2 linked regions of the Streptantibioticus cattleyicolor NRRL 8057 = DSM 46488 genome follow. The protein of the gene in region 1 binds, or shares a complex with, the protein of each later gene. Links are inferred from orthologs where the notes say so. Each region holds a gene or a part of one and is shown on either strand. Other genes may lie near its edges.

Evidence for each region.
Region 2: the proteins of SCATT_RS13815 (region 1) and dnaN are in contact, whole or in part, in a cryo-EM structure (PDB 8GIZ), measured with the Escherichia coli proteins. The link is inferred for Streptantibioticus cattleyicolor NRRL 8057 = DSM 46488 from one-to-one orthologs.

What each region holds. Positions count from the first base shown.
Region 1 is NC_017586.1:3,093,955-3,102,254, reverse strand. What follows is about bases 3,143-6,131. They hold SCATT_RS13815 (DNA polymerase III subunit gamma and tau), read left to right. Parts: upstream 3,143-3,520; coding sequence 3,521-5,743; downstream 5,744-6,131. Other genes in these bases: SCATT_RS13810 (YbaB/EbfC family nucleoid-associated protein), read left to right, coding at 5,893-6,131; SCATT_RS13820 (HhH-GPD-type base excision DNA repair protein), read left to right, coding at 3,143-3,197. Outside these bases: SCATT_RS13835 (family 2 encapsulin nanocompartment cargo protein terpene cyclase), read right to left, coding at 1-242; SCATT_RS13830 (glycosyltransferase), read right to left, coding at 437-1,660; SCATT_RS13825 (MerR family transcriptional regulator), read right to left, coding at 1,670-2,461; more of SCATT_RS13820, read left to right, coding at 2,607-3,142; more of SCATT_RS13810, read left to right, coding at 6,132-6,231; recombination mediator RecR, read left to right, coding at 6,449-7,048; SCATT_RS13800 (DUF5063 domain-containing protein), read left to right, coding at 7,041-7,766; SCATT_RS13795 (aspartate kinase), read left to right, coding at 8,026-8,300. UniProt on the Escherichia coli protein: Part of the beta sliding clamp loading complex, which hydrolyzes ATP to load the beta clamp onto primed DNA to form the DNA replication pre-initiation complex.
Region 2 is NC_017586.1:3,275,034-3,283,223, forward strand. Bases 5,312-8,190 are described here. They hold dnaN (DNA polymerase III subunit beta), read right to left. Parts: upstream 7,377-8,190; coding sequence 6,246-7,376; downstream 5,312-6,245. Other genes in these bases: gnd (phosphogluconate dehydrogenase (NAD(+)-dependent, decarboxylating)), read right to left, coding at 5,312-6,093. Also shown: gyrA (DNA gyrase subunit A), read right to left, coding at 1-992; gyrB (DNA topoisomerase (ATP-hydrolyzing) subunit B), read right to left, coding at 1,039-3,084; SCATT_RS14630 (DUF721 domain-containing protein), read right to left, coding at 3,471-4,004; DNA replication/repair protein RecF, read right to left, coding at 4,001-5,131; more of gnd, read right to left, coding at 5,200-5,311. UniProt on the Escherichia coli protein: Confers DNA tethering and processivity to DNA polymerases and other proteins. Acts as a clamp, forming a ring around DNA (a reaction catalyzed by the clamp-loading complex) which diffuses in an ATP-independent manner freely and bidirectionally along dsDNA.

The sequences.
Region 1 (8,300 bases):
ACCCAAACGTACCAGTCGGTCACCAGGGAAAGCTTCGGCCCCGTCGTGTCCGGGTGCGTGTAGGCGCACAGCAAGGCGTAGTCATGGGATTCCAGATCGTGCTCGTCCCAGATTCCCGACCCCTCCAGCATGCCCATGTCGCGGGCCCACTGTTTGGTGTGGGTCCGGGCCTCTTCGAGATTCGGGTTGAGGCGGGCCGGGTACGGCATGTAGAAATCCGGCAACTCAAAAGGCTGGGTCACGGCCTTCGGCCTTTCACGCGGCGGCACGGCACCGCTCAAGCTACCCGTGGGCGCGGTGGGGTATCCGGATGTCCGGATTAGTCATACCGTAATACCGATTGATTCGGCCAGGAGTGTTTCACGTGAAACACGCGGTGCCGGGATGGGGCGGGGCCGCGTCCTGGGCAGGGCCGCGTCTGGGGCGGGGCCATGTTTCACGTGAAACGCGCGACCGCCTCCACCACGCGCCCCGCGCCGTCCTCCGCCGCCATGCCCTCGGCCACGGCTTCGGCCCGGCGGCGGTACGACGCCACGGTCACCGCCTCGCGGATCGCCGCGCCGAGCCGGTCGCCGGTGAGCCCGGCGGCCGGCAACGGGGCGGTGGCGGCGCCCACGGCCCCCGCGCGGTGCGCCCAGAACGGCTGGTCGGCGGTGACCGGCACCGGCACCACCGGGACCCCGGCGCGGAGCGCGGCGGCCGTGGTGCCGGCGCCGCAGTGCTGGACCACCGCGGCCAGGTGCGGGAAGAGCAGGCTGTGCGGTACGTCGCCGATGGTGATCACCTCGTCCCCGGCCACCTCCAGCCCCGCCCAGCCGGCCTGCACCACCCCGCGCACCCCGGCCCGCCGCAGCGCCTCGCCGGCGATGGCGCTCAGCCGTTCCCCGTCCCCGCCGCCCATGCTGCCGAACCCCACGAAGACCGGCGGCTCCCCGGCCGCCAGGAACTCCCGCAGCCGCGCGGGCAGTTGGTGATCGGGGGCGACGTACGGCCACCAGGTGCCCACCACGTCGTGGCCGTCCGGCCAGTCGGCCGGGCGGGGTACCAGCAGCCGGCTGAAGCCGTGCAGCACCGGCCGGCCCGCCGCCTCCCGCCGCAGCCGGGCGGCCCGGGCGGTCGACGGGGGCAGCCCCAGCCGCCGTCGCAGGTCCCGCACCGCGTCCTCGTACAGCCGGTCCACCACCCGCAGCGCCAGGCGCCCCGCGGCCCGGTTGCCCCAGCGGCCCAGTGACCGCGCCCCGCCCAGCGGGGGAGCGAACTCGCCGGTGGGCGTGGCGGGTTGGAGACGCGTCCCCAGGTACGGGATGTCCATCGCCTCGGCCACGTGTGCCCCCAGCGGCTCCGTGGTGGCCGACAGCAGGAGCAGGTCGGCGCCGGGTTCGGCGGCCTGGGCGACCCCCTCGGCCAGCTTCCGGACGAACGCGCCGGCGCCGCGCATCCCGGTCCGCCGCCCGCCGCCGTCCCGGTCCGCCGCGTCGTCCGGCGTACGCGGGTCCCCGGGCAGGTCGCGGAAGGCCAGCCCGCACCCCTTCACCATCTCCGCGAAGCCGCTGTGCGTGGCCAGCGCCACCTCGTGGCCGGCCTCCCGCAGCCGGGCCCCGATCCCCGTGTAGGGGGCGACGTCCCCCCGGGAACCGGCGGCCATGATCAGAACACGCAAGGGAACTCCTCAACTCGGGTCGGCGCGGCCCGGCCGTTCGCGTGCCGCGTTGGCGTGGATCGCGGTGTGCAGGAAGGCGGCGAGGCCGGGACGTTGTTCGGTGGCGGGAACGACCAGCGCGAAGGCGCGCGGATCGGTGACGTAGTCGTCGGCGAGACGGCGGTGCATCGGATACGGGCAGGAGGTGAACCACCTGCTGATGTGGCCGCGGTGCTCCTCGGCCAGCTCCATGGCGGCGGGCCCGTCGGCGGCCGCCCCGGAGTCGAAGACGGCCAGCAGCCGCTGCCGCCAGTCGGCGGCTTCGGCCATCAGCTCCCGCCAGTCCTCCTTGGTGTGCGCCGCGGCCCGTGACATCGCCTGCCGGTAGCGCTCGCTGTCGCCGTACCGGGCCTCGGCGTCGGAGACGTAGGTGAGGTCGAAGCCGACCTCGCCGAAGACCTCGAACCGTTCCTCGGGGGAGAGCCGGACCCCGGTGCGCTCCACCGCCATGGCGCGTTCGGCGACCTCGACCAGCCGCCGCAGCCGGGCGATCTGCTCGGTCAGCGCCCGGTGGCGGGCCCGCAGGTGATGCACCGCGTTGGCCTGCGGATCCTTCATGATCTCGGCGATCTCCTCCAGCGGGAACCCGAGTTCGCGGTAGAACAGGATCTGCTGGAGCCGGGCGAGGTCGCCGTCGTCGTACCGCCGGTACCCGGCCGGGCTGCGGTCGTCCGGGGTCAGCAGCCCGGTCCGGTCGTAATGGTGCAGCGTCCGCACCGTGACCCCGGTGAACGCCGCCACCTGCCCCACCGAATAGCCCATCGCCGTCACCTCTCGCTCGCTCGCTCGGAGTCTCAAGGCTGACGCTACGTAGGGGTCAAGTACGCGGTAAGGACGCCGTGCGGTGGCCGTCGGCGGGCCGGCTGGCAGGATCGGAGGGGGAACGCGGACGGAAGGGACGGCGGCGATGGCGACGACACTGCGACTCGCGCAGCGACCGGAGGCCGACGCGCTGCTCGGCCGCAGCCCGCTGGCCGCGCTCGTCGGCATGCTGCTCGACCAGCAGATCCCGATGGAGTGGGCGTTCACCGGCCCGTACACCATCGCGCGGCGGATGGGCGGCGACGACCTGGACGCCCACGAGATCGCCGCCGCCGACCCCGAGGAGTTCGCCGCCCTGCTGTCGGCCAAGCCCGCGGTCCACCGCTACCCCGGCTCGATGGCCAAACGGGTGCAGCAACTGTGCCGGTACCTCGTCGAGCACTACGACGGGGACGCCGCCGCCGTCTGGCGCGACGCCGCCACCGGCCACGAACTCCTCGCCCGCCTCGTCGACCTCCCCGGCTTCGGCAAGCAGAAGGCGCAGATCTTCCTCGCCCTCCTCGGCAAACAACTCGGCGTCACCCCCGACGGCTGGCGCGAAGCCGCCGGCCCCTACGGCGAACCCGGCTCCCGCCGCTCCGTCGCCGACATCACCGGCCCCGAATCCCTGGCCGAAGTCCGCGCCACCAAACAGGAAGCGAAACGTGCCGCCAAGGCGGCACGGAAAAAGCCCTGACCCGACGGCTCCGGCCTGGCGGTGCCATGGCCGCCGGGGCTCCCGCCCGGCGCGCTCCCGGTGGCGCCCCGGCGCAGGCCCCGGCGCCCCGCCCGAGCGCGCGCCCAGCGCGCGTTCCGCCTACGAGGGGGCGCCCGGCGTACACGTCGGCGCCGGGTCCGTGGCGTGCGGCCCGGCGTCCGCGGGGAGAGTTCGGCGCAGGCGCGTGACGAACCGGGGCACCGCGCTGACCTGGGGTGGAAGGGGTGCACGAGCCTCGGGGGGACCGGTGGGGAGCGGGCGGCGGGTCACTGTTGTCGGTGTCCCCGGATATCGTCGTAAGCGTGTCCCTCGCTCTGTACCGCCGCTATCGTCCCGAGACCTTCGCCGAGGTGATCGGGCAGGAGCACGTCACCGACCCGTTGCAGCAGGCGCTGCGCAACAACCGGGTCAACCACGCGTACCTGTTCAGCGGCCCGCGCGGCTGCGGCAAGACCACCAGCGCCCGCATCCTCGCGCGCTGCCTCAACTGCGAGCAGGGGCCCACCCCGACCCCGTGCGGCGAGTGCCGTTCCTGCCAGGACCTGGCGCGCGGCGGACCCGGCTCCATCGACGTCATCGAGATCGACGCGGCCTCCCACGGCGGTGTGGACGACGCCCGTGACCTGCGGGAGAAGGCGTTCTTCGGTCCCGCCTCCAGCCGCTACAAGATCTACATCATCGACGAGGCGCACATGGTCACCCCGCAGGGCTTCAACGCCCTGCTGAAGGTGGTCGAGGAGCCGCCCGAGCACCTGAAGTTCATCTTCGCCACGACCGAGCCCGAGAAGGTCATCGGCACCATCCGGTCGCGTACCCACCACTACCCCTTCCGGCTCGTCCCCCCCGGCACGCTGCGCGACTACCTCGCGGAGGTCTGCGGCCGCGAGTCGATCCCGGTGGAGGAGGGCGTCCTGCCGCTGGTCGTCCGGGCCGGCGCCGGCTCGGTGCGTGACTCGATGTCGGTCATGGACCAGCTGCTGGCCGGCGCGGGCGCGGACGGCGTGACGTACGCGATGGCCACCGCGCTGCTCGGGTACACCGACGGCGCGCTCCTCGACGACGTGGTGGACGCCTTCGCCGCGGGTGACGGCGCAGCCGCCTTCGGGGTGGTCGACCGGGTGATCGAGGGCGGCCACGACCCCCGCCGGTTCGTCGCCGACCTGCTAGAACGCCTGCGGGACCTGGTGATCCTCGCGGCGGTCCCGGACGCCGGCGAGAAGGGGCTGATCGACGCCCCGGCCGACGTGGTGGAACGGATGACGGCCCAGGCCGCGGTCTTCGGCGCCGCCGAGCTGAGCCGCGCGGCCGACGTGGTCAACGCCGGGCTCACCGAGATGCGCGGCGCCACCTCGCCCCGCCTCCAGCTGGAGCTGATCTGCGCCCGGGTGCTGCTGCCCGCCGCCTACGGGGACGAACAGTCGGTCCAGGCCCGGCTCGACCGGCTGGAGCGCCAGGCGCTCGCCGGCGGCCTCGCGGCCGGTGCCGGCCCGGCTCCTTCGGTGGGGTACGAGCCGGTGGGCCACGCCCCGGGCGCGGCGGCGGCCCGCGCGGCCGTGCGCCCCCAGCCCGCCCCCGAGCCGGCCCCCGCGCCCCCGGCCCCGTCCGCCTCGGCCCCGTCCGCCCCGGCGCCGACGCCCGCCCCCGAACCGCGGGCACCCCAGCCCCCGGCCGCCCCGGAGCAGGCCCCCGCCGCCTCCGCCCCGGGCGCCTGGCCGACCGCCACCGCCCCGGCGGCCCAGCCCGCGCGGACCCCGGCGCCCGGCGCCTGGCCCACCGCCACCGCACCCGGCTCCGCCGCGCCGTCGCCCGCCGCCGAACCCGGACGCCGGCCCGGAGCCTGGCCCACCGCGGCCCCGGCCGGCGGCGGCGCCCCCGTACCCCCGGCGCAGCCCGCGCAGCCGCCCGCCGCCCCGGCCCCCGCCCCTTCGGCGGCGGCCCCGGTCGGCGACCCCTCCCGGGTGCGGCAGATGTGGCCGGACATCCTGGAGGCGGTCAAGAACCGGCGCCGTTTCACGTGGATCCTGCTCAGCCAGAACGCCCAGGTGGTCGGCTTCGACGGCAGCACGCTCCAGGTCGGCTTCGCCAACCCCGGCGCCCGGGACAGCTTCGTGAACGGCGGCAGCGAGGAGGTGCTGCGCCAGGCCGTCGGCGACCTGCTCAACGTGGAGTGGAAGATCGAGGCCGTGGTGGACCCCTCGGGCGGTGCGGGCTCCCCGGCCGCCGGCCCCGCGGGTCCGCCGGGCGGCGGCTACGGCGGAGCGGGCGGCCCCGGAGGCTTCGGCGGCGGCGCCCCCGCCCGCCGTCCCGCCCCCGACCGGCCCGCCGCCCCGCCGACGGCCGCGCCCCCGGCCCCGCCCGCCCCGGCCCCGTCCGGCCCGGCCGCCGAGGAGCCGCCGCCGGTCTCCATCGAGGACGACATCCCGCAGGAGGACGACCCCGATCTCGACGACACCGCGCTCTCCGGCCACGAACTCTTCGTCCGCGAACTGGGGGCCACGGTGATCGAGGAGATCACCCACGACTGAGCGCACCACCGGGGCCACCACCGCACCCGCACCCCGCACGTACCGGCCCGGGGGTGGCGCGCACCGGGCCCCGAGCACGTAGGCTCGCCTTACCGCACACGTTCGGACGTTGCGTTGCAGACGTTGTCGTACACGGCAGGAGCGATCCAGTGATGCCCGGTGGTCAGCCGAACATGCAGCAACTGCTGCAGCAGGCGCAGAAGATGCAGCAGGACCTCGCCGCGGCCCAGGCCGAGCTGGCCGAGGCGCGGATCGAGGGGAGCGCGGGCGGCGGCCTGGTGAAGGCCACCGTCAGCGGGGCCGGCGAGCTGGTCGGCCTGGTCATCGACCCCAAGGCGGTCGACCCGGAGGACACCGAGACGCTGGCCGACCTGGTGCTGGCCGCGGTGCGGGACGCCAACGCCTCCGCGCAGGCGGTCCAGCAGGACAAGCTCGGCCCGCTCGCCCAGGGCCTCGGCGGCGGCCAGATCCCCGGCCTCCCGTTCTGACCCGTCCGACCTGCGGAAACGCGCCCCCACCCGCGGTGGCGCGGAGATGTCCGGCCGGGGAAATCCCGGCGGACATCGTCTCCGGGCGGACGAGGAGCGGGTCGGCGTAGAAGAATGAGGCAGGTACGGGGTCGGTACGTACCCCGGGGCAGGACGCCCCGCGCGGGCGGCCACCACGGTGCCGCACCCGTAGGGACACGAAGGAAGAAGGCGTTCGGTGTACGAAGGCGTGGTCCAGGACCTCATCGACGAGCTGGGCAGGCTGCCCGGCGTGGGGCCCAAGAGCGCGCAGCGGATCGCCTTCCACGTCCTTCAGGCCGACCCGGCCGATGTGCGCCGGCTGGCGCACGCGCTCGCCGAGGTCAAGGAGAAGGTCCGGTTCTGCGCGGTGTGCGGCAACGTCGCCCAGGAGGAACGGTGCCGGGTCTGCCAGGACCCGCGCCGCGACCCCGCGGTGATATGCGTCGTGGAGGAGCCCAAGGACGTCGTCGCCATCGAGCGGACCCGTGAGTTCCGTGGCCGTTACCACGTACTGGGCGGCGCCATCAGCCCCATCGAGGGCGTCGGCCCGGACGACCTGCGGATCCGGGAGCTGCTGGCCCGGCTCGCGGACGGCACGGTGACCGAGCTGATCCTGGCCACCGACCCCAACCTGGAGGGCGAGGCCACCGCCACCTATCTGGCGCGGATGATCAAGCCCATGGGACTGAAGGTCACGCGGCTGGCCAGCGGGCTCCCCGTCGGCGGCGACCTGGAGTACGCCGACGAGGTGACGCTGGGGCGTGCCTTCGAAGGGAGACGACTGCTCGATGTCTGACACTGCGGTGCGCAACGACCCCGGCCGCCCGGCGACGGCCGCGCCCCCGGTCCCCCGCGTCCCGAGGCGTTCGGAGGCACCGGACGACTTCGCGGTGCAGATCGCCGACCAGATCGAGAGCTTCATCGTGGCCGTCCGTGAAGTGGCCAAGGGTGACGAGCCGGCGAGCGCGGTGCCCTTCCTGCTGCTGGAGGTCTCCCAGCTGATGCTCGCCGGCGGCCGGCTCGGCGCCCACGAGGACATCGTCCCCGAGGAGCGCTACGAGCCGGACGCGGGCCCCGAGCCCGACGCCGACGAGCTGCGCGAGCGGCTGGCGGCGCTGCTGGAGCCGGTGGACGTCTACTCGGAGGTCTTCGACCCGTACGTGCCGCGCAGCGTGCCGGTGGCCTGCCGGATCTCCGACGACCTGGCGGACGTGGTCACCGACCTCACGCACGGCCTGGCGCACTACAAGGAGGGCCGGGTCTCCGAGGCGCTGTGGTGGTGGCAGTTCTCCTACCTGTCCAACTGGGGTCCGACCGCCAGCGCCAGCCTGCGGGCGCTCCAGTCGCTCGTGGCCCACGTGCGGCTGGACTCGCCGCTGGAGGAGCTGGACGGGCTGGACACCGACGGCCAGTCCGAGGACGGTGACGAGCGCCTCGCCGAGGAGGCCGGCCGGGTGATGCGCGCCGAGCTGGCCGTGCCGTTGCGGCTGGCGGACCCGGACGGGCAGCGCTGAGCGGGGCCCCCGCACCCGGGGGCCGACGTGAGCTGGGCCACGGTTCCGTGTGAGCGGGCGGCGAGCGGGCAGGCATCGCCGCTGAGCGGGTGGGCCTTGGCCCACCGGTCGTGCCCCACCGGTCATGGCGTGAGCGGAACGTCTCACCATGTGATACATAACGGGCGGATCCGGCCCGCTCGTTAGACTGAGCCGACCGCATACCCCCGTACCGGGGGACTGGGGCAGCCCCCAGAAGACACAGTTGCGAGGAGCGCACGTGGGCCTTGTCGTGCAGAAGTACGGCGGCTCCTCCGTTGCGGATGCCGAGGGCATCAAGCGCGTTGCCAAGCGAATCGTCGATGCCAAGAAGAGCGGCCACCAGGTGGTCGTCGTGGTGTCGGCGATGGGCGACACGACGGACGAGCTGATCGATCTCGCCGAGCAGGTATCCCCGATCCCTGCCGGGCGCGAGTTCGACATGCTGCTGACCGCCGGAGAGCGGATCTCCATGGCACTGCTGGCGATGGCGATCAAAAACCTCGGGCACGAGGC
Region 2 (8,190 bases), 180 kb from region 1 along the record:
ACCAGGCGCTGGCCGGTGCGCGAGGAGGTCTCGTCGCGGACGTCGGCGATGCCGCCGACCCGGCCGTCCTTGACCAGGTCGGCGATCTTCTGCGCGAGGTTGTCCGGGTTGACCTGGTACGGCAGCTCGGTGACGACCAGGCACTGGCGGTTCTGGATCTCCTCGACCTCGACCACGGCCCGCATGGTGATCGAGCCGCGCCCGGTGCGGTACGCCTCCTCGATGCCGCGGCGGCCGACCACCAGGGCGCCGGTGGGGAAGTCCGGGCCCTTGATGCGTTCCATCAGGGCTTCCAGGAGTTCCTCGTTGGAGGCCTCCGGGTTGGCCAGGTACCACTGGGCGCCCTCGGCCACCTCGCGCAGGTTGTGCGGCGGGATGTTGGTGGCCATGCCGACCGCGATGCCGGCCGAGCCGTTGATCAGCAGGTTGGGGAAGCGCGACGGCAGGACCGTCGGCTCCTGGTTGCGGCCGTCGTAGTTGTCCTGGAAGTCGACGGTCTCCTCGTCGATGTCCCGGACCATCTCCATCGACAGCGGCGCCATCTTGCACTCGGTGTACCGCATGGCCGCCGCCGGGTCGTTGCCCGGGGAGCCGAAGTTGCCGTTGGAGTCGACGAGCGGCATGCGCATCGCCCACGACTGGGCGAGGCGCACCAGGGCGTCGTAGATGGAGGCGTCGCCGTGCGGGTGGTAGGTACCCATCACGTCGCCCACCACGCGGGCGCACTTGTAGAAGCCCTTCTCCGGCCGGTAGCCGCCGTCGTACATGGCGTAGAGCACGCGGCGGTGCACCGGCTTGAGGCCGTCGCGGACGTCGGGCAGCGCGCGGGAGACGATCACGCTCATCGCGTAGTCGAGGTAGCTGCGCTGCATCTCCGTCTCGAGCCCGACGGGCTCGACCCGCAGCCCGACACCTTCCACGGTGGCGGGTCCGCCCTGCGGGGTGACGGGGGTGGGGGAACCCTCAGGGGTGATGGGGGTCTCGTCGGCCATCGCTGGTCAAGGTCCTTTCGTACGGCAGGGGCTGCTGGGGGCCGACTCAGATGTCGAGGAAGCGGACGTCCTTGGCGTTGCGCTGGATGAACGAGCGCCGGGCCTCGACGTCCTCGCCCATCAGCACCGAGAACAGGTCGTCGGCCTGGGCGGCGTCGTCCAGCGAGACCTGGCCGAGCACGCGGTGGTCGACGTCCATCGTGGTGACCCGCAGTTCCTCGGCGTTCATCTCACCGAGACCCTTGAAGCGCTGGACGGAGTCGTCCCTGATGCGCTTGCCCTGCTGGCGCCCGAGTTCGATCAGGGCGTCGCGCTCGCGGTCGGAGTAGGCGTACTCGAAGTCGTCCCGGCCCCACTTGATCTTGTACAGCGGGGGACGGGAGAGGTACACGTGGCCGGCCTCGACCAGCGGGCGCATGAAGCGGAACAGGAAGGTCAGCAGCAGCGTGTTGATGTGCTGGCCGTCGACGTCGGCGTCCGCCATCAGGATGATCTTGTGGTAGCGGAGCTTGGAGATGTCGAAGTCGTCGTGGACCCCGGTGCCGAAGGCGGAGATCAGCGCCTGGATCTCCTGGTTCTGCAGGATCTTGTCGATCCGGGCCTTCTCCACGTTGAGGATCTTGCCGCGGATCGGGAGGATCGCCTGGTACTCGGGGTTGCGGCCGGCCTTGGCCGAACCGCCCGCGGAGTCACCCTCGACGATGAAGATCTCGCACTTGCTGGGGTCGTTGGACTGGCAGTCGCTGAGCTTGCCGGGGAGCGAGGCGCTCTCCAGCAGCCCCTTGCGCCGGGTCAGGTCGCGGGCCTTGCGGGCGGCGACCCGGGCGGTGGCGGCCTGGATCGCCTTGCGGACGATGTCGGCGGCCTCGTTGGGGTTGCGGTCCAGCCAGTCGGACAAGTGCTCGTGGACCACCTTCTGCACGAAGGTCTTGGCCTCGGTGTTGCCCAGCTTGGTCTTGGTCTGCCCCTCGAACTGCGGCTCGCCGAGCTTGACCGAGATGATCGCGGTCAGACCCTCGCGGATGTCCTCGCCGCTGAGGTTGTCGTCCTTCTCGCGCAGCAGCTTCTTGTCGCGCGCGTAACGGTTGACCAGGCTGGTCAGCGCGGCGCGGAAGCCCTCCTCGTGGGTGCCGCCCTCGTGGGTGTGGATGGTGTTGGCGAAGGAGTAGACACCCTCGGTGTACTGGGTGTTCCACTGCATCGCGAGCTCCAGCGAGAGCATCCGCTCCTTGTCCTCGGCGTCGATGCTGATCACCGAGGGATGGATCACCTCGCCCTTGCGGGAGTTGAGGTACTTGACGAAGTCGACGATGCCGCCTTCGTAGTGGTACCGCACCGACAGCGGCTTGCCGTCCTCGTCCACGTGCTCGGCGCGCTCGTCGGTCAGCGAGATGGTCAGCCCCTTGTTGAGGAAGGCCATCTCCTGGAAGCGCCGCGAGAGCGTCTCGAAGGAGTAGTCGGTGGTCTCGAAGATGTCCGGGTCGGCCCAGAAGGTCACCGTGGTGCCGGTCTCGGCGGTGGCCTCGACCTGGGCGAGCGGTGCGGTCGGCACGCCCATCTTGTAGTCCTGCGTCCACCGGTGGCCGTCGCGCTTCACCTCGACGGAGACCTTGGTGGACAGCGCGTTGACCACCGAGACGCCCACACCGTGCAGACCGCCGGAGACGGCGTAGCCGCCGCCGCCGAACTTGCCGCCCGCGTGCAGCACGGTGAGCACGACCTCGACGGCCGGCTTGCCCTCGGAGGGGACGATGTCCACCGGGATGCCGCGGCCGTTGTCGACGACGCGGACGCCGCCGTCCGCCAGGATCGTCACCTCGATGGTGTCGGCGTGCCCGGCCAGCGCCTCGTCGACGGAGTTGTCCACCACCTCGTAGACCAGGTGGTGCAGGCCGCGCTCACCGGTCGAGCCGATGTACATGCCGGGGCGCTTGCGGACCGCGTCGAGCCCTTCGAGGACAGTGATCGCGCTGGCGTCGTACGACGGGGAGGCCCCGCCGGAGCCGGCTGTGGCTCCCTGCGTCGTAGAAGCGGTGTGGTTCTCGTTGGGGTTGCCGGAATCGGCCACGAAGCGCCCTTTCTGGCACAGCACGAGCCGTCTCCGGGCGCCCCGGAGCGGCTGCGTCGTTCGACATGATCCGCAGGTTCCCCCGTGCCGTTGGCCAGGGGCGGGCGGTTGTCCCCCAGTCTACCGGTAGCGGCGGGTCAGATGGGGGTTTGGCGGTGCCTGAGTTCCCATGTGCCGCCCGAAGAGGGCTTCCGCCTAATCCCCATACGCGGACCTGGGCTCCAAGCGGCTCACACGGGCGCTCAGGGCTTCCACCCGGTTACCGCCCGGTTGACCGCGGCGCGTCGCCGCCACGGGCCGCGGCGCCATTACCACAGCCCTGCGAATCGGACCTACTTCACAATGGTCGCGCGCGAACGGCCCGGGTCGGCGCGATGAGACGAACGTCACCCGATGGTCCGGCCGACGCGTCAGCCGTAGGTGTCCCGGGGGCCGGAGCTGCCCGGGGCGCGCAGCCTGCCGTACGAGCGCGGCGGACCGGCCGGGCCGAGCACCTTGATCAGCTTGACGGTGCCGTGGCCCAGGTCCGCGTTGAGCCGGGCCACCAGCGCCGCGGCGAGCAGCCGCACCTGGGTCGCCCACGCGGTGGAGTCGCACCGCACAGTGAGGACCTTGGCCTCCTCGTCGTAGCCGACCGGCTCGCAGTGCTTGGCCAGGTCCTCCCCGACGATCTGCGGCCAGCGGCCCATCACCCCGCCGACCGCGGCCGGCGCCTCCCAGCCGCGTTCGGTGATCAGCCGGCTGATCGCGGCGCCCAGCGGCAGCGGGTCGCGGCCGTCGGCCCGGGCCCCGGAACGCAGCCCGCCGCGCCGCGCCTGCTTCTTCGCCTGCGCCGCGGCGCCCCGGGCCCGCGCCTGCTCCTTGGCGGCGCGCAGCGCGACCCGGGCCAGGTCGACGCCGGTGGGCGCGGGGGTGGGGGTGGGGCTGGGGGGCTGTTCGGTCATCGCCGGGTCACGCTCCCGTCGGCCACCGTGTACCGCGCGCCGGCCAGCGCGGCGGGTACGTCCTCGTCCACCGCCGCGGTCACCAGCACCTGCTCACCGGGGGCGACCAGCTCGGCCAGCCGGTCGCGCCGGGTGGCGTCCAGCTCGGCGAAGACGTCGTCCAGGACGAGCACCGGCTCCCCGCCGTGCCCCTCGGAACGCAGCAGGTCGTAGGAGGCCAGCCGGAGCGCCAGCGCGTACGACCAGGACTCGCCGTGGCTGGCGTACCCCTTGGCGGGCAGCGGGCCCAGCTTGAGCAGCAGCTCGTCGCGGTGCGGCCCGACCAGGGTGACGCCGCGCTCGATCTCCTGCTTGCGCGCCTCGGCCAGGGCGGCCAGCAGCGCCTCGTACCACTGGTCGCGGCCACCGGTGACCACCTCGCCGGTGGAGGGGCGGTACTCCAGCTCGACCGGCCCGCCCTCGGGGGCGAGCTGGTGGTACGCCTTGTCGGCCAGCGGACCCAGCGCGGCCACCGTCTCCAGCCGCTGGGCCAGCAGTTCGGCCCCGGAGCGGGCCAGGTGCTGGTCCCACACGTCCAGGGTGGACAGGTCGGCCGTCCGGCCGCCGTGCCGGCGGGCCAGCGCGGCGCTCTTCAGCAGCGTGTTGCGCTGTCTGAGCACCCGGTCGTAGTCCTGCCGGACCCCCGCCATGCGCGGCGCGCGGGAGGTGAGCAGTTCGTCGAGGAACCGTCGGCGCTCCCCCGGGTCGCCCTTGACCAGCGCGAGGTCCTCGGGGGCGAAGAGCACGGTGCGGACGATGCCGAGCACGTCACGGGGGCGGGACTGGGCGGACCGGTTGACCCGGGCGCGGTTGGCGCGGCCCGGGTTGATCTCCAGTTCGACCAGCTGGCTGCGGTCGCCGTGGGCGACGGCGGCCCGGATCACCGCCCGTTCGGCGCCGAGCCGCACCAGCGGCGCGTCGGAGGCGACCCGGTGGCTGCCCAGGGTGGCCAAGTAGCCGACCGCCTCGACGAGGTTGGTCTTGCCCTGGCCGTTGGGGCCCACGAAGGCCGTGACGCCCGGGTCGAGCGGGACCTCGGCCCGGGCGTAGGAGCGGAAGTCGGCAAGCGACAGGTGCGTCACGTGCATCGCCTTGCTGTGGCGCGGGGCCGCGCCGACCTCCCCTGGGTTGCTTCCGCCGGTTAGGGCGCCTGGTCCTACTTGGTGTCCGACGAGCCGGCCGCCTCGACCGCGTGGCCGCCGAACTGGTTGCGCAGCGCGGCGATCATCTTCATGGCCGGCGAGTCGTCCTGCCGGGAGGAGAAGCGGGCGAAGAGCGACGCGGTGATCGCGGGCAGCGGCACCGCGTGGTCGATGGCGGCCTCCACCGTCCACCGGCCCTCGCCGCTGTCCTGGGCGAAGCCGCGCAGCTTCTCCAGGTGCTCGTCCTCGTCCAGCGCGTTGACCGCGAGGTCGAGCAGCCAGGAGCGGATCACGGTGCCCTCGCGCCAGCTGCGGAAGACCTCGCGCACGTCGGTGACCGAGTCCACCGCCTCCAGCAGCTCCCAGCCCTCGGCGTACGCCTGCATCATCGCGTACTCGATGCCGTTGTGGACCATCTTGGCGAAGTGGCCGGCGCCGACCTTGCCGGCGTGCACCGAGCCGAAGTCGCCGGCCGGCTTGAGCGCGTCGAAGACCGGCTGGACCTTGGCGACGTTCTCCTCGTCACCGCCGTACATCAGCGCGTAGCCGTTCTCCAGGCCCCACACGCCGCCGGAGACGCCGCAGTCGACGAAGCCGATGCCGCGCTCGGCCAGTTCCGCGGCGTGCTTCTCGTCATCGGTCCACCGGGAGTTGCCGCCGTCGACCACGACGTCGCCGGGGGAGAGCAGGCCGGCCAGCTCGTCGATGGTGGCCTGGGTGGGGGCGCCCGCCGGGACCATCACCCACACCACGCGCGGGCCCTTGAGGCTTTCCACCAGCGCCTGCAGGCTGGGTACGTCCGACAGCTCCGGGTTGCGGTCGTACCCGACGACGGTGTGACCCGCGCGGCGGATGCGCTCGCGCATGTTGCCGCCCATCTTGCCGAGACCGATGAGACCGAGCTCCATCACAGATCCTTCGTTCGAAGCGTGCCTGACCTAGCCCCGAGCCTACGTCGGCCCGCTCGGCGCGGCTCAGCCGGACGCCGCCGCCGCGGACGGTCCCGGTGGGCGGGCCGGAGCCGCCCGGGAGCGCCCGGACGGCCCGCCGCCGGGCGGTCTCAGCCCGACAGCCGCACCGGCATGATCAGGTACTTGTAGCTCTCCACGGCCTCGGCGTCCACGGCCGGCTTGCCGCTGAGCAGCGCGGGCTTGGTGGAGGTGGTGAAGGAGAGCTGGGCCACCGGCGAGTCGATCGCGCTCAGGCCGTCCAGCAGGAACGTCGGGTTGAAGGCGATGGAGATGTCGTCGCCCTCCAGGTGGGCGTCGACCCTTTCCACAGCCTGTGCGTCGTCGCTGGAGCCCGCCTCCAGGGTGAGCACGCCCTCGGTGAAGCTCAGCCGGATCGGGGTGTTGCGCTCGGCCACCAGGGCGACACGCTTGACGGCCTCCACGAAGGGGGCGGTCTCGATCACGGCGACGGAGGCGAACTCGGTCGGGAAAAGTGTGCGGTACTTCGGCAGGTCGCCCTCGAGGAGGCGGGTGGTGGTGCGGCGGCCGGCGCCCTCGAAGCCGATCAGGCCCTCGCCGGCGCCCGAGCCGGACAGCGCCAGCGAGACGGTGTCGCCGCCGGTGAGCGCCTTGGCGGTGTCGAGCAGGGTCTTGGCCGGGACCAGGGCGACCGCGGAGAGGTCGGGGGTCTCCGGCTTCCACAGGAACTCGCGGACGGCGAACCGGTAGCGGTCGGTGGCGGCCAGGGTGACGGTGTCGCCCTCGATCTCGATGCGCACACCGGTCAGCACGGGCAGCGTGTCGTCACGGCCGGCGGCCACCGCGACCTGGGAGACGGCGGCGGCGAAGACCTCGCCGGGGACGGTGCCGGAGGCGGTCGGCATCTGGGGCAGCGCGGGGTACTCCTCCACAGGCAGGGTGTGGAGTGTGAATCGCGAGCTGCCGCAGACCACGGTGACCCGGACGCCGTCGGTGGCGATCTCCACCGGACGGTTGGGCAGCGCGCGGGAGATGTCGGCGAGCAGGCGGCCGGAGACGAGGACGGTGCCCTCCTCGTCGACGTCCGCGTCCACCGAGACCCGGGCGGAGACCTCGTAGTCGAAGGCGGACAGGCTCAGCTGGCCGTCCTCGGCCTTCAGCAGCAGGCCGGCGAGCACGGGCGCCGGCGGGCGGGCCGGGAGACTGCGGGCCGCCCAGGCCACTGCCTCCGCGAGTACGTCGCGTTCCACCCGGAACTTCACCGGAACCGCCTCCTGCTGTTGCTGGCTGTCTGTGCCAGGCCGTCCTGCGGCCTTCTGCGTCCTTACGGCCATCTGCCGGAGAACAGTCTGACGCACACCACCGACAACGGATGCGGTTCCGGGTCAAGCCCGGGCGTCCACCCGAGGGCGGCCCGCGGCTCGGTTGTGCACAGGCCCCACTTCGATCTTGGCTTCCCGGACTCTATGTGTAGTCGTAGTAATAGGGGTTGTGGATACCGTGGATAACCGGTTCCGCCGCAGGTCAGCCCAGGTTTTTTATCCACCGGGCCTGTGGGTGGCGGCGGTGGACAACCCGGGTCCGCTGTGGACAGCCGGAAGTTGTGCACACCCCATACACAGGGAGAGGGCAGTTCTCCCCATCGTTGTCCCCAGGAATACCCAGGTTCTCCCCAGCCCAACCCACCCCCTGGGTGTGACGCCTTTCACTCCATCCGGCGATGGGGGGTGGCGAGTTGCCGAACAGTGGACAGCGCTGTGGAGAAGCTGTGGGTAACCGCCCGGACCCTGTGGGCAGCCGGTGGACAACGCTCGGCGCGGGTTGTGGGCGAAGTGGTTGTCCACAGGCTGTGGAGAACCTTTTCCCACAATTCCACACCCCGCTGACCTGCGATGATCCTTCCGTCGCCATCCCCCTTGTGGAGGGGGTCGGGACAACTTCGTCCTCCCCAGCCTGTGGATGGCGGATCGGCGGCGAACCTGTGGAGCAGTGTGCCGCCGGAGGGTGAATTCGAACAGCGGGTGTGGACGTGTCGGGGCGGCGGAACGGGCGCGGACGGCCCGGCCCTCCGGGCGC